Regions from separate parts of the Photobacterium sp. R1 genome, predicted to be linked through region 1. Evidence: predicted binding sites of a transcription regulator. Region 1 holds the regulator's gene; each other region holds the start of a gene.
The links. The regulator CRP, encoded in region 1, controls carbon source genes, mostly activating them, when cyclic AMP is high. The targets are predictions, from matches to a motif close to TGTGANNNNNNTCACA.
Positions count from the first base shown of each region.

Region 2: a site for CRP is predicted at 3,392-3,407, ahead of ACYP03_RS08955 (NupC/NupG family nucleoside CNT transporter). Genes of this name have one in related genera too.
Region 3: a site for CRP is predicted at 2,727-2,742, ahead of recB (exodeoxyribonuclease V subunit beta). Genes of this name have one in related genera too.

Region 1 is NZ_BAAHZP010000008.1:34,099-39,626, reverse strand. It holds gene astA (arginine N-succinyltransferase) at 1-614, shown strand, start outside; gene astD (succinylglutamate-semialdehyde dehydrogenase) at 632-2,089, shown strand; gene ACYP03_RS14490 (2-oxoadipate dioxygenase/decarboxylase family protein) at 2,126-2,920, shown strand; gene ACYP03_RS14485 (hypothetical protein) at 3,020-3,229, opposite strand; gene crp (cAMP-activated global transcriptional regulator CRP) at 3,412-4,044, opposite strand; gene ACYP03_RS14475 (OsmC family protein) at 4,319-4,723, shown strand; gene ACYP03_RS14470 (YheU family protein) at 4,757-4,978, shown strand; gene ACYP03_RS14465 (phosphoribulokinase) at 5,105-5,528, shown strand, end outside.
Region 2 is NZ_BAAHZP010000004.1:234,862-240,389, reverse strand. It holds gene deoA (thymidine phosphorylase) at 1-123, opposite strand, end outside; gene deoC (deoxyribose-phosphate aldolase) at 299-1,072, opposite strand; gene ACYP03_RS08960 (XapX domain-containing protein) at 1,475-1,645, opposite strand; gene ACYP03_RS08955 (NupC/NupG family nucleoside CNT transporter) at 1,963-3,246, opposite strand; gene ACYP03_RS08950 (TatD family hydrolase) at 3,458-4,258, opposite strand; gene ACYP03_RS08945 (hypothetical protein) at 4,245-4,463, opposite strand; gene ACYP03_RS08940 (ImpA family metalloprotease) at 4,692-5,528, shown strand, end outside.
Region 3 is NZ_BAAHZP010000020.1:70,519-76,046, reverse strand. It holds gene recC (exodeoxyribonuclease V subunit gamma) at 1-2,538, shown strand, start outside; gene recB (exodeoxyribonuclease V subunit beta) at 2,867-5,528, shown strand, end outside.

The sequences.
Region 1 (5,528 bases):
GGCTGAATGGCAGACTGCTGTCCAAGTGCCGTTTCCTCATGCTGGCTGAGCACCGCCAGCGCTTTGCAGACACTGTGATTGCAGAAATGCGTGGCGTGTCCGATGAAAATGGCAACTCTCCGTTCTGGGAGTGGCTCAAAGAGCACTTTTTCTCCATTGAGTTTACGGAAGCAGACTACCTGACCGGGATTGGCCGGAAGGAGTTCATTGCAGATCTGATGCCGAAACTGCCGATTTACGTCAACCTGCTGAGCAAAGAAGCGCAGGCGGTGATCGGTCAGGTGCACGACAACACCCGTCCGGCACTGAAGCTGCTGGAAGCGGAAGGCTTCGTCAACCGTGGCTATGTGGATCTCTTTGATGCCGGCCCAACGGTTGAGTGCGATCTGCGCCATATCGAATCTGTCCGTGCATCTCAGCGTTGTACGGTCGAAATTGGTGAGCACCACAGCTCTCATAACTACATCATCAGTAATACCAGTTTTGCCGGATTCCGTGCCACGGTCGGTAAAGTTGCACTGGATGGTGAACGTAATCTGGCCATTATTTCTCCGGAAATGGCCAAGGTGTTAGAAGTGAAAAACGGGGATCAGGTTCGCCTGATCGCCCAATAACTAGGGTGGAATACAAGATGACACAATGGATTGCAGGTAACTGGCAAGCCGGTCAGGGTGACGCGATGCAGTCGCTGAACCCATTCAGTGGTGAAGTGATCTGGGAAGGCAAGAGCGCAACCGCAGAGCAGGTTGAGCAGGCTGTTGCCAGCGCCCGTGAGGCTCTGACCAGCTGGCGCAAAACCAGCCTGGCTGAGCGTCAGGCCATTGTTGAGCGCTTTGCTGCCCTGGTCAAGGACAACAGCGAGCTCATTGCCCGCACGATCTCGGAAGAGACCGGTAAACCTCTGTGGGAAACCCGCACTGAAGCCGGTGCCATGGTTGGCAAGATTGCGATTTCTGTCCGTGCATATAACGAGCGGACCGGCGAGCGTGAAAAAGACGTGGCTGGTACCAAAGCCGTGCTGCGTCACCGTCCGCTGGGCGTGATGGCTGTTTTCGGTCCATACAACTTCCCGGGACACCTGCCGAACGGTCACATCGTTCCTGCACTGCTGGCCGGGAACACCGTCGTCTTCAAGCCGTCTGATCTGACGCCGAAAGTTGCGGAAGAAACGATCAAGCTGTGGGAACAGGCGGGTCTGCCTGCTGGTGTGATCAACCTGGTTCAGGGCGCACGTGCCACTGGTGAAGCGCTGGCACAATCTGCCGGTATCGATGGTCTGCTGTTCACCGGCAGTGCGAACACCGGACACATTCTGCATCGCCAGTTTGCCGGTCAGCCTGGCAAGATGCTGGCACTGGAAATGGGCGGGAACAACCCGATGGTGATCTCCAAAGCTTACGGCGATCTGAAATCGACGGTTTACACCATCATCCAGTCGGCGTTTATCAGTGCCGGTCAGCGTTGTACCTGTGCCCGTCGCCTGTATGTACCTGAAGGTGCTGAAGGGGATGCGCTGATTGCTGAACTGATTGCGGCAACCAAGGCCATCAAAGTTGACGGTCCGTTTGCTGAGCCACAGCCGTTTATGGGGCCGCAAATCTCTGTGGTCGCGGCTGATAACATTATTGCCGCGCAGGAACGTCTGCTGAGCATGGGTGGTGAAGCGCTGCTGAAAGCTGAGCGTGGTCAGGGCGCCATCGTGACTCCGGGTATTGTTGAAGTGAGCAAGATTGCCGAGCTGCCGGACGAAGAATATTTTGGTCCGTTGCTGCAGGTGGCTCGTTATCAGGAGCTGCCTCAGGCTGTTGAAATGGCAAATGACACCCGCTACGGCCTGTCTGCCGGTCTGGTTTCGACTGACGACAGCGAGTGGCAGTACTTTATCGATCATATTCGCGCCGGTGTTGTGAACCGCAACCGTCAGCTGACGGGTGCCAGCGGTGATGCACCGTTCGGTGGTCCGGGTGCGTCCGGTAACCTGCGCCCAAGCGCTTACTACGCCGCGGACTACTGTGCGTATCCAATGGCATCCATGGAAGGAGAGGCAACCGAACTGCCTGCTCAGCTGTCTCCGGGGATCCAACTGTAACTATTGCTTAACCCGTATTGACGAGGGAACCGCAACATGGAAAGAGTGGAAAAACTGTTTGATGCCCTTTGGCAGGACTACACAACCCGTCTTTGCCCTTCGGCCGCTCAGGTGCACGATCTGCTGACAGAGGAAGAGCCTTTGCTGAACGATCACATTGCCCTGCGTACGTTCAATCTGCCGGGTGTGAGCCTGGATGTGCTGGCTGCACCATTCATTGCGATTGGTTATAAGCCGTGCGGAACGTATCATTTCGAGCAGAAGAAACTGTATGCGGAGCACTTTGAGCATCCGAACCCGGCTGCACCGAAAGTCTTTATCAGTGAACTGCTGGTCGGACAGTGCTCGGCGGATCTGCAAAATACCGTGCGTGAGCTGGTGAAGCAGATTCCTGAAGGCGCAATGAAGGATGGTGCTTTCCTGTACGGTGGCCGTTTATGGGATCTCGATTACGCGACCTATGAGAAGCTGGCCGAGGAAAGTGAGTACGCGGGTTGGGTTGCTGCCCACGGTTATGGTGCGAACCATTTTACTGTCAGCGTAAATCAGCTGGAGCAGTTTGCGGAAGTTGCAGAGGTGAACAGCCTGCTGCGCCACAACGGCTTCACCATCAATGAATCGGGTGGTGAAGTGAAAGGTAGTCCGGAAGTGCTGCTGGAGCAGTCATCAACGATGGCTGATCGGGTGGAAGTCCGCTTTACCGATGGTATCCGTTCAATTCCAGGCGGTTTCTATGAGTTTGCCAAGCGGTATCTGCAGGAGAATGGGGAACTCTACCCGGGCTTTGTGGCTGCGTCGGCTGACAAGATCTTCGAAAGTACGAATATGTAAGACAGGTATCTTTGCTCTGTCATTAAACAGCGGCCTCTGGGCCGCTGTTTTTTTATCTGGGGTGTCTGAATGCCATATCTCGTGCTGTGAGAGGGCTTGTCAGTGCTGTTGATCCAGCGGTTGCATCCAGTCATCCGATTCACTTGGGGGGCTGGTCAGACACAGGTAGGCTTCCTGCTCCAGGAGCTGCCGGGGAGACTGAAAACCTGTCATTTCAACCGAGGCAGAGAGGAAACGTCCTCTGGTTACGACAGGGCGCGGGGGAAGCTGATTGTGCTGGGCATTTGGGGCAAAACGTTCGATATCCATATCTGCACATCCACATAGTACTGATACGCCAAATGTAGCAACAGAGGGATGGAAGGCAACTGAAAAAATGTGAAGTGTCCTGAGAAAACAGCTGTAATCACAGGGTATGCCCGGCAGAAATAAAAAAAGCCGCGCTTGCGGCTTTTTATTGTACTCACATTGGCTGCATCACCGGAGAGTGATCAGCGTGTTCCGTACACAACGATGGTTTTACCGTGGGCAGAAATCAGGTTCTGCTCTTCCAGCATCTTCAGAATGCGGCCAACGGTTTCACGGGAACAGCCAACAATCTGGCCGATTTCCTGACGGGTAATTTTGATCTGCATGCCGTCCGGGTGAGTCATGGCATCCGGCTGTTTTGCCAGATTCAGCAGGGTCTGGGCAATACGGCCAGTCACGTCCAGGAATGCTAGGTCACCGACTTTCTGGCTGGTGACTTGCAGACGGCGTGCCATCTGTGCAGACAGACGCATCAGGATATCCGGATTAACCTGGATCAGCTGACGGAATTTCTTAAAGGAAATTTCAGCCACTTCACATGGTGTTTTCGCACGAACCCAGGCAGTACGCTCCTGGCCTTCTTCAAACAGGCCCAGTTCACCAATGAAGTCGCCCTGGTTGAGGTAAGACAGGATCATTTCCTTACCTTCTTCATCCTTGATCAGAACGGCGACGGAACCTTTGACAATGTAGTAGAGGGTCTCTGCTTTCTCGCCAGCATGGATCAGTGTACTCTTCGACGGGTACTTATGAATGTGGCAGTGAGAAAGGAACCACTCCAAAGTTGGATCTGTTTGCGGTTTACCTGGAACCATATTACTAACTTCCTCTGCAGTGTGTTGCCCAACAACGTCATTCCTTGCATTGGGGTTGGGTAGAACAATACTATTGTTTGCCAACTAGCATATTCAGTCAACGGCTGGGCTGCAAGCGCATGTGAACATTCAGACCAAGAGTTTAACTTTTTTCGTCATGCATTGCTTGATATTGCGCGGGGATAAATGAACATTTTGGACACTTTACTGTGCACATGATCACACCGTTGTGACTTAGTGATAAAATCCGGGTTTTTGTAGTAAGGAGTAACGCATGCAATCACGTGTGAAATGGGTCGAAGATTTGACTTTTATCGGCCAGTCTAACTCGGGCCACAGTGTGGTCATGGACGGGAACGGCGGCAGTAAAGCGCCCAGCCCGATGGAACTGGTCCTGATGGCTGCCGGAGGCTGCAGCTCGGTGGACGTGGTCGATGCGCTGAAAAGTGCCGGTCAGGCGATCACCGCCTGTGAGGCACAGATTGATTCCGTGCGCCGCGAACAGGCACCGCGTTATTTCACCTCGGCCAATCTGCATTTTGTCGTCACAGGTCATCATCTCGATGACGCTCAGGTTGCCAAAGCTGTCAGCGATTCACTGGAAAAGTACTGCTCCGTGTGCCTGATGCTGGGCAAAGGCGTGACCCTGACTCATTCTTACCAGATTGTCGCGGCATAAGCCGTTGTCATCTGGGTTAATCAGGTAAGTTGTATGATCATTCCCTGGCAAGATATCGATGCTGAAACGCTGACCAACCTGATTGAACACTTTGTCCTGCGCGAGGGCACCGACTACGGTGAGCAAGAGCTGAGCCTGGCGCAGAAAGTGGACAAGGTGCGCCAGCAATTGGCGGCGGGAGAGGCCGTGATTATGTATTCCGAATTGCACGAAACGGTGGATATCAAACTACGTCGCTCGCTTCGCACAGAATAAAGCTGCCATACTCAGAGGTGACAGCAGAAAACGGAAGCTGGCGCCGACGGATGCGGTCGGATGCTTGACTGCATCCATTTGCCCTGTTAATAACTGATTCCGTTTGGATAAACGACAAGGTATGTCATGTCTGCAAAACACCCAATCATTGCAGTAACAGGTTCCTCCGGAGCAGGAACGTCCACCACTTCGGAAGCTTTCCGCAAGATGTTTAATATGCTGAATATCCATGCGGCATGGCTGGAAGGGGACAGTTTTCACCGTTTTACCCGTCCGGAAATGGATGTGGAGATCCGCAAAGCCAAGGAGCAGGGGCGCCACATCAGCTATTTTGGCCCGCAGGCCAATGACTTTGCGCTGCTGGAAAACTTTTTCCGTCAGTACGGTGAAGACGGCAGCGGAAAATACCGCCGTTATCTGCACACGTTTGATGAAGCCGTGCCCTATAACCAGATGCCGGGCACTTTTACACCCTGGCAGGATCTGCCGGAAAATACCGATCTGCTGTTTTATGAAGGCCTGCACGGCGGCGTCGTGGATGGCGATGTTA
Region 2 (5,528 bases), on a different contig from region 1:
AGCTGCAATCTGTCCTTCAGACACTGTGTCTTTGGCGATGCCCTGAATAAAAAAGTTGATTTCGTCTCGGGTCAACGCAATATTATCGCGTTTTTTGCGGATGATTTCCTGAGGTAAGTACATAAGATGCCTCGACGTGGCTGAGGAAAGGCAGAAAATGCTGCGAAAGGAAATAGGATTCCGTCAGCAGTCCAGCCGTCACGGCTCTGCCTGTCCTTATATTTGGCTGTTCCTGTGGCAGCCGGTGCTCAGACCCGCCGCCACAGACCAGTATTCCGTATGGATGAAGTCGTCAGACTCAGTAACCGCCTTCCGCGGCTTTTTCACCTTCACCCAATGTGTGCAGCAGATTTGCCAGCAAGCTGGACGCACCAAAACGGTAGTGCGCGCTGTCGGCCCAGTCTGCACCCAGAATACGATCGGCCATGGCCAGGAACTGCGCTGCATCTTCAGCAGTTCTTACGCCACCCGCAGGCTTAAAGCCTACTTTGTCCTGCACGCCCATGTCTTTGATCACGGTCAGCATAATCTCAGCGGCTTCCGGAGTTGCATTCACAGGCACCTTACCGGTAGAAGTCTTGATGAAGTCAGCACCCGCCTTGATAGAAATTTCTGAAGCCAGACGGATCAGCGCCGGATCTTTGAGTTCACCGGTTTCAATGATCACTTTCAGCAGGATGTCGCCACACGCCGCTTTACACTGTTTCACCAGCTCAAAGCCGACTTCTTCGTTCCCTGCAATCAGAGCACGGTACGGGAAAACCACGTCCACTTCATCAGCGCCGTAAGCCACTGCAGCCTTGGTTTCTGCTACCGCAATCTCAATGTCATCGTTGCCGTGCGGGAAGTTGGTCACTGTGGCAATGCGGACTTCCGGCGTGCCCTGCTCGCGCAGTTGCTTTTTGGCAACCGGGATAAAACGAGGATAGATACAAATTGCCGCAGTATTGCCTACCGGGGTTTTTGCGTTCTTACACAGCTCGATCACTTTGGCATCCGTATCGTCATCGTTCAGTGTGGTCAGATCCATCAGTTTTAACGCACGCAGTGCCGCTGTTTTTAAATCGCTCATGACTTTCTCCAGTCGAAATTGCTCTACCAAGTGTTCTGCTCCGCTGTCCCAGACCCGGCTTCTTTGCCGGCCATTGTAGCCACAGAGAAACAGAAGCGGACTTGATTCCGTGAAGACTCAGGCTAACCTGATTGACATCCTTTTCACCGCGTAAGTGGGTTTCCGAACGCTTTCCGAACGGGTAATCCCCTTACCAGCCATTCAGTTCACAGCCTGATTCACAAAAAAACCATCAGACTGCTTTCATGCAGAATCCATCATTCTGCAACCTTTCGCTGTCATATTACCAAGCCATATTCAGGCGAACCATCATTCAGACGTTTCCCAGCGTGGATAATGTGTTGACCAATTCACCCGGTGGCTGACGGCTTTTCCGCAGGCTGAAATCCTGCGTCTTCACACTCAGGAAAAGAACCGTTCGATGATCCACTGATACAGCTGACCGCCCACATAGACGCCAACAATGCCCATGACGCCTGATAATACTGGCGGTGCCGGAATCGGCAGTTTCAGTGCTGAAAATAACAAACCAACGATGACACCAGCGAGTAAAGCGAATACAACTTCATTCATGGCCTGCTCCAGTCCGGTGGCAGCCGCTGACACCGCGACAGCCGGAAAACACTCACAGAGTGTAGACCGCAGGCAACGAAGTGTCCTTTTTCCCGGTTGACCTCAGGAGACATGCTTTGCAAGGGTATAGCATGCGCGTCAGGGCAAGAGGAAAAAAGGCCACAAGACCGCTTTTTGCTATTTTTTACCAGAAAAGATTCAGATAGTTACTGAATTTGTTGGAAAGGCGAAAATCTGTCCGTCTGTCTGACAGACAAATAAAAACGCCACAGCAAACATACTGTGGCGTTTTTGTGCCTAATTAGATTCTGTTCGTCTTACAGTGACAGGAACAGACCTGCAATCGTTGCAGACATCAGGTTAGACAGGGTACCCGCGGCAACGGCTTTCATACCGAAGCGAGCGATGTCGTGACGACGGCTTGGAGCCAGACCGCCCAGACCACCCAGCAGGATTGCAATTGAGGACAGGTTTGCGAAACCACACAGTGCGAAGGAGATGATTGCACGTGTCTTCTCAGACATTGCAGCACCTGTTTCAGCAATCACCATGCCGCCATCAGCTACATCTTTCAGGTAAGGTGTGAAGTTCAGGTAAGCAACGAACTCGTTCACAACCAGTTTCTGACCGATGAAAGAACCGGCAACTTCAGCTTCGTTCCATGGCACACCAATCAGGAAGGCCAGTGGCTTGAAGACATAACCCAGGATCAGTTCCAGAGTCAGCTCAGGCATACCGAACCAGCCACCGATACCACCCAGCATACCGTTGATCAGCGCGATCAAACCGATGAAGGCCAGCAGCATCGCACCTACGTTCAGTGCCAGTTGCATACCGGAAGACGCACCCGCTGCAGCCGCATCAATTACGTTTGCAGGTTTGTCATCGTGGCTGTCATCGTCGCCGCCCATTTGCTCAACAGGCTTCTCAGTTTCAGGCTTGATGATTTTCGCAAACAGCAGACCACCAGGAGCCGCCATGAAGGATGCCGCGATCAGATATTCCAGAGGAACACCCATCGATGCGTAACCTGCCAGTACACCACCCGCAACAGATGCCAGACCACCACACATGACCGCAAACAGCTCAGATTGAGTCATTTTAGGTACAAACGGACGCACAACCAGTGGTGCTTCAGTCTGACCTACGAAAATGTTTGCTGTTGCAGACATAGATTCGGCACGAGAGGTACCCAGAGCTTTTTGCAGTGCGCCACCCAGAATGTTGATGACAAACTGCATCACACCCAGATAGTACAGCACGCTGATCAGCGCAGAGAAGAAAACGATAACAGGCAGTACTTTCAGTGCGAAGACGAAACCGCCGCCACCGAAGACTTCAAACATCTTGCCTGATACCAGGCCGCCGAACAGGAAAGAAATACCCTGATCACCGTAACCAATCACATTGGCAACAGCTTGCGATACACCATACAGCGCATCACGGCCTACCGGTACATACAGAACGAATGCACCAAAGAAAAATTGGATGGCAAACGCGCCCCCAACAGTACGTACGTTAATAGCTTTGCGGTTATCAGACAGCAGCACGGCTACCAGCAGCAGCACAACCATCCCAACCAGGCTCATAAACAGGCTCATGGTTTATGGCATCCCTATAGTTAAAATTTGGCGTCTCGACAATTCGGCTCACAAGGAGTCGGGCGCATTATACGCATGGCAACTATCAGCATGTAATGCACACGTCACACTTTGGTTGGCAACCGAGTGAAAGTTGAACATCAAGTGTGATGGCAATCACACTCAAGTTCCACTTGATGCACAATAAAAAGCCAAATAAACGTCAGAATCTTCAAATTTGAGAAGGCAATGCAAACAAGACTTCTGCATTTTTGTTAGTCGCCTGTGTTAACTGGGCTACTGACTCTGATCTCAGTTCCGTCAGAGCGTTCAAAACCTGCACGACTCTGTCCGGACGGTTCGGCTCTCCCTGGAAACCAGCCGGTGGCATATCCGGCGCGTCAGTTTCCAGCAACAATGCATCAAGAGGCAACTGAGCTATTGTAGTGCGAGTTTTGTTTGCTCTGCGATAGGTGATCGTACCACCGACACCAATTTTGATACCTAGATCAAGAAGTTGAGTCGCTTGCTGCAAACTGCCACTGAAAGCGTGATAAACCCCTCCCCGAACCGGCGAACAGGATTTCAGACACTTTAGCAATTCAGGGAAAGCCTTCCGGCAATGAAGAATCACGGGCAGGTTAAACTGATTGGACAGGGAAAGCTGCGCTGAAAGCCAGTCGGTTTGCTGGCGGCGGTCCGCATCCGGAATGGCGAAATCGAGCCCGCATTCGCCCACCGCAACACAACACGGGTCATTCCGGGCCTGTTCAAGCGCCTGTTCCAGCCGTGCCAGCGTCTGTGGTCCGTGCTCCTCTGCAAAGTACGGATGCATCCCCAGGGCATAAAACAGCGCCGGTGCCGTCGGCCCGCCGGTGTGACACAGATTTCTGACCTGCTGCCAGTTCTGCTCCCCGACCGACGGAATCACGATATGGCTGACACCTGCCTGCCGGGCCAAATCGAGATAGTAGCCGGAATTGTCCGCAAAGGGCGGGAAATCAAAATGGCAGTGGCTGTCAATCAGTTGCACGCGGCTCACCGTTGTCTCGGGTCTGGCTCTGAGTTTGGGCCTGGCTCTGGCAGGCTTTCAACCGGGCTGCCCGCTGCGCAGGATGACGGGCATCATCTTCATCATAGCGGACCGGCGCACAACAGCGACGGTTTTCCGGAATCAATCCCATGCGCTCACACCAGGCGTCGTACCGTGCAAGCCAGCTTCGAATGACGTTCAGCATTTGTATGGACTCAAAAAAGAAGAGAGCCTGATTATTTCAGGCTTGCCGAATGAAAGAAACGGCTCCCGCATATTTTCGGGACTCAAAGCACCGGCGCGGAAACACAGCATTACATCCATCACAGTGCGATAAATTTTTCGCGATTCACCCCAAGTTTTCTGGCATTTCACATATAAAACTGCCGTTTATGATACTAAGCATCATAAAACTCATAAAAACGACTTCAGAATGAAAAAGCTCAGTTCCATACTTTTATGTCTTTCGCTGGCAGCATGCGGCGGTGGCGGAGATACAAAAAATGACGGCCAGAATGCAAGCGGGGCAAACTTGCCCCTGGATCCGATCAATGCCGCGGTGAAACTGGGCGATCCCCGACTGCTGCCCAGCGACAGTGCTGCACTGGAACAACGTATCGCAACCATCATCAGTAAGGAACATTCCAGTCTGGCTTCGCTACAGAGCCAGATTTTTGGCCAGAATACGATCCAGTACGATCCCGGCAGAAACTCCCGCTATTTCAGCCTGAAGCATCTGACCAGTGCGAAAGAACTGATCACGGGAAATCAGGGCTATCCCCTGGTTACCCTGAGAGATGCAAAAGAGCGACGCAGCGTGGCCTTTGGCACCAATATCCTACGTGAGCTGGATGCCGGTTCCCACGGCGATTTTGCATCGAACATGCAAAAAATCATCGACTGGCTGCTGGTCCCCGCACTGAGCACGGGCCGTTCCGACCTCAAAGTGTCGTTTACGCTGCTCAGCAGCAGTCACTTTAATCAGTCCAAGAACTGGCTGCAAAGCCGCTACCCAAACCTGACGTTTACCCTGTGTGAAGATGAAGCTCAGCTGTCTGACTGCCTGTCACAAGCCGATCTGATCATCACCGGGACCAGCGGTTCGTTCAGCGAGCACAGTGTAACCACTGCACTGGATGCAGCAGCAGCCCGCAAGCGCGCCATGCTCTATGTGCACACCAACAGCTGGAACTCAACGCCACTGACCAACCCGGTTCTGAGCTACTTTGGCGTACAGACGCAAGCCGTCGGCGGTGCCGGCAATTATTTT
Region 3 (5,528 bases), on a different contig from region 1:
GGAAACACGTTGCTGGCCTCGCTGGGGAAATTGGGACGCGATAATCTGTATCTGCTGTCTGAACTGGAAGCCTTTGAAGTCGATGCCTTTGTTGATATCCCGGCCGACAGCCTCCTGCATGCAATTCAGTCCGATATTCTGCAGCTTGAAGACCGGGTCAATGATCAGCTGCTGGCCGACAGTCAGCACAAGATGCCGTTGAGTGCCGACGATCGTTCACTGTCTGTGCATGTCTGCCACTCGCCGATGCGGGAGGTGGAAGTACTGCATGACAATCTGCTGGCGATGCTGGATGCCAACCCCGAACTCTCGCCGCGTGACATCGTGGTGATGGTGGCGGATATCAATGCCTACAGCCCTTACATTCAGGCGGTCTTTGGCAATGCCCCGGCAGAGCGGTATCTGCCTTTTTCAATCTCTGACCGCAGTGCGGATCAGGAAAATCCGGTGTTGCTGGCGTTCCTGCGTCTGCTGGATCTGCCGAACAGCCGCTGTCATGCTTCTGAGCTGACGGAAATGCTGGAAGTACCCGCGATCATGAATCGGTATGGTCTGGATGCAGAACGTTTTCTTCAGGTGAAAGCCTGGATTGAAGAAGCAGGGATCCGCTGGGGACTGGATGGTGATACGGCCCGGGAGTTTGCTCTCCCGGATCAGAAACAGAATACCTGGCTGTTTGGCTTGCAGCGGATGCTGCTGGGCTATGCCATGCCACAGCAGGCAGGACTCTATCAGGGGATGCTGGCCTATGATGAAGTGCAGGGGATGGAGGCCGAGCTGGCCGGCCAGCTCAGCGTTTTTGTCGAACAACTCATTCATTATCGCAAGGTGCTGAATCAACCTCATTCAGCCAGCGGCTGGTTTGCGGTGCTGAACCAGTTACTGGACGATTTCTTTGTCGTGGATACGGAAGGAGAGCTGGTCCTTCGCCTGATCCGCGAGAAATTACAACAGCTGGAACAGCAGCTGAAAGATGCCGGTTACGGCGACCAGCTGACTCCGGCCATCATGCGTGACTACCTCAATGACAAACTGGGCGGCGAACGGATCAGTCAGCGCTTTCTGGCCGGACAGATCAACTTCTGTACCCTGATGCCGATGCGTTCTATTCCGTTTCAGGTGGTCTGTCTGCTGGGAATGAACGACGGCGTCTACCCGCGTACCATTGCGCCGGAAGGTTTTGATCTCATGGTCGGCCGCCAGCGCGCCGGTGACCGCTCCCGCCGTGACGACGACAGATACCTGTTCCTTGAGGCCATGCTCTCGGCCCAGCAGCAGCTCTATATCAGTTATGTCGGCCGGTCGATTCAGGACAACAGCGAGCAAATGCCGTCAGTGCTGCTGAGTGAATTGCTGGAATATTGTCAGCAGGGATTCTGTCTGACCGGGGATGAAAGTCTGCCGCCAGACGATTCAGCCGCCCGGCTGCTTCAGCAATTGGTCCGCCACCACCCGCTGACGCCTTTCAGTCCGCAGGCATTTCTGGGAGCAACGCCGAGCTATGCAGCGGAGTGGCTTTCTGCGGCCCGCCGGGAACCGGTGATTCAGGACGAATTCCTGGACCAGCCGCTGGCTCCGGTCGCACTGGAGGCGCTGTCGGAATCGACCGGTACGTCGGCGGTGATGGAGCTGGCGGAGCTACAGCGTTTCTGGCGTCTGCCGGCACAGTATTTTTTCAATCGTCGGCTGAAGGTGTACTTCAATGCAGCCGAAGGCGCCATGGCGGATGATGAGCCGTTTGCGCTGGATGGTTTACAGAGTTACCGGCTGCGCGAAAATCTGCTGATGACCCTGCTGGAAGCAAAAGAGCAGTCGAAAGATCAGTCCGAGGCCCTGGCGCAGTTTCAGGCCCGGCAGCAGGCTGCGGGCAGTCTGCCGATTGGAGCATTCGGAGAACTGACGCTGGCGCAGGAAACACAGCAGATCCTGCCGCTGGCTGAGCAGATCTCAGCCTTGCTGGCCACCCGGACGGAAGACCCGGAAATCGACCTGCCGCTTGAAACTGCTGTCGGTGGCATTCGCTTACAGGGATGGTTACGTCACCGCACCGCAGAAGGTCTGGTGCATTTCCGGCCGGGCAAGATCCGGGCTCAGGATATGCTTCAGGCCTGGATGGAACATCTGGCACTGGCCGCTCAGGAAACTCCGGCAGCGACTCATCTGCTGGGCATTGATACCCATCTTCGGCTGAAACCGGTTGACGCAGATTATGCCCGAGATCAACTGACCGCGTTGATCGACGGTTATCTGGCCGGGCAGTCGGATCCGCTGCCTTATTTCCCGCGCACGGTCTTGTCGGGGCTGGAAGCGCTTCAGGATAAAAGCGGCAACTGGCTGACGGATGAGGACACTCTGTTGAAAGCGCAGACCAAAATGGCTGCGGTTTTTCAGGACAGCTATCTGTTCCGCGGAGAAGGCAGCAATGTCTACATCGCCCGTGTCTGGCCGCAATGGCAGGATGATCTGGCGGCGGATGTCATGACCTGGGGAGAGCGTGTGCTCAAGCCTGTGTTAATGCATCTGGAAGCGGTTGATTGAAGCAGGTGAGCGAGGTGGCCGCCGGCAAAATCATTATGAGTGTAGGGTGTTCACCGGTCGGCCACAAGGTCCAGAGGTAGACCAAATTTCGTGGCTGCGATACTACAGAAAGCCAGTGGTTGAAAATGTGAAACACCTCCCATAGTGATAGAAACATCAGAATGAAATAGGGTAAAAAGTGTTGAACCCGTGAGTGATCACAAAAGCACATGTAAAAAAGAAAGTTTTCCATTTTTTATGCTGCCTGAAACAGAATTCTGGTGCCACGGAGTTTGGGTGCCGTGTCAGCATGCGGGCAAATAATTTTTTCAGAGACCAGGTTGATGAGATGACAGCGACCACAGCAACGGATAAATCAGCAATCATGCCACAGCCGCTGGAGGCAATGACGTTTCCCCTGCATGGGACCCGGCTGATTGAAGCTTCGGCGGGCACGGGAAAAACCTTCACCATTGCCAGCCTGTATCTGCGTCTGCTGTTAGGACATGGTGAAGCGGGCGCGGCATTTCCGCATCCGCTGACCGTGGATCAGATTCTGGTGGTGACCTTTACTGAAGCGGCAACAGCTGAGCTGAGAGACAGGATCCGCCGACGGATTCACGATGCCCGGATCGCTTTCAGCCGCGGCTCCAGCGAGGATCCGATTCTGGCGGGGCTGTTGTCGGATCTGCCGGATCATGCCCGATCGGCCACCTTACTCTTGCAGGCCGAGAGACAGATGGATGAAGCTGCGATTTTCACCATCCACGGTTTTTGTCAGCGTATGCTGACCCAGAATGCCTTTGAATCCGGCAGCTTGTTCACCAATGAATTCATTACGGAAGAAAGTCAGCTCAGGGCACAGGTCGCAGCCGATTACTGGCGCCGTTATTTCTATCCGCTGTCCCGTGAACTGGCGAATGAAATTCGTCGGTGCTGGCCCGCCCCGGAAACACTGCTGCAAGCGATCAATCCCTTTTTGTCCGGTGCACCGGTCGTGCTGAAAGCGCCGCCGTTATCCGGCGATCTGGCGCAGTTACACCAGCAGAATCTGGAACGGATAGAAGTCGTCAAGCAGGGCTGGTGTGCGCATGTGGCTGATTTTTTTGCGTTGATCAGCGATTCCGGGGTGAATAAGCGCAGTTATACCAAAACCAGTCTGCCAAAGGCGCTGGAAGAAGTCGGCCAATGGGCTGCGCAGCCGACCACAGATTACAGTCTGCCCAAGGCCCTGGAAAAATTTGATCAGGCAGTGCTGGCAGAGAAAACGGCCAAGGGCACCGTGCCGGAGCATCCGGTTTTTGTTGCGATTCAGGATTTGCTGGCGAACCCGCCCAGTGTACGGGAGCCGATTCTGGCGCACGCGATCCGGGCATGCCGGGAACTACTGACTGAGGCAAAACAGCGCAAAGGCTGGCTGTCTTTTGATGATTTGCTGACGCAACTGGCAGCCGCGCTGCAAACGGATCGCGACAGCGGGAATGGTGCTCTTGCAGCCCGGATCCGTCATTTGTATCCGGTGGCAATGATTGATGAGTTTCAGGACACGGATCCGCTCCAGTATCAGATTTTCAGTACGGTTTATCTGCCGGAAGAGTCTGCCGAGGGAGAATCATCGGCAGCCGTGTCCGGACTCTTTATGATCGGCGATCCCAAGCAGGCGATTTATGCTTTCCGGGGCGCGGATATTTTCACCTATATCCGGGCGAGGCGGCAGGTCAGTGCCCATTATACGCTGGGCACCAACTGGCGCTCGACCGCCAGTATGGTGGCCGCGGCCAACCGGGTGTTTGCACTGCCGGACAGTCCTTTTATCTATGACAGCGATATCCAGTTCCTGCCCGTCCAGTCCAGCCCGAAAGCGGCTGAACGACACTGGATACTGAACGGTGAACGGCAGCAGGCGCTGTGTTTCTGGCACATGGATGCCGAGGCGCCGGTCACGAAAGGGGATTATCAAACCGTGATGGCGGAAGCTACCGCGGCCCAGATCCAGACGATTCTGACTCAGTCTGAACTGGGTCAGGCTGCGCTGGTGGACGGGGAAGAACAACATCCGGTGGCAGCCGGTGATATTGCGGTGCTGGTGCGGACCGGGACAGAAGCGGCCCTGATCCGTCAGGCGCTGGCCGGACAGGGGATTGCCAGTGTCTATCTGTCGAACCGGGACAGTGTCTTTGCCAGCCAGGAAGCGGCCGATCTGCTGCGTCTGCTGGTAGCCGTCCAGTATCCGGAACAGGAAACAACGCTGCGTGCAGCGCTGGCAACGCCTTTGTTTGCACTCAGTGCCTTTCAGCTGGACCGGCTCAATAACGAGGAAGATGAGTGGGAGCGCTGGATCGCCGAGTTCCGCGATTACCGCAGCCTGTGGCAGCGTCGCGGTGTCCTGCCGATGATTCGTCACATGCTGACCCGACGTCAGATAGCAGAACGGCTGCTGGGAGAAAACGGCGGCGAGCGGCGTCTGACGGATGTGCTTCATCTGGGCGAGCTGTTGCAGCAGGCCAGTCAGATGCTGGACAGTGATCAGGCCCTGATTCGCTGGCTGGCGGAGCATATTGAATCCCCGAACGGGAACAGCGATGAGCAGCAATTGCGGCTGGAATCTGATCGCAATCTGGTGCAAATCGTCACCATCCATAAATCCAAGGGACTGGAGTACGATCTGGTCTTTCTGCCGTTTGTCTGCAGTTATCGCAGTACCGAAACCGCGCTGTATCATGATGCGGATTCCCAGCAGGCTGTACTGGATGTCCGGGGGGAAGATGCCAGTCTGGCGCTGGCGGAACAGGAGCGTCTGGCCGAAGACCTGCGTCTGATTTACGTGGCCCTGACCCGCGCGGTGTACGGCTGTTATGTCGGCATGGCGCCATTGCGCAACGGGCGCAGTACCAAAGAGCCGACCGGTTTGCATCTGTCGGCAATTGGCTATCTGGTTCAGAACGGCCAGCCCGGCGGGCTGGCAGAGTTGACAGCTGCATTGGAGACGCTGGCACAAAGCGAGGACATCT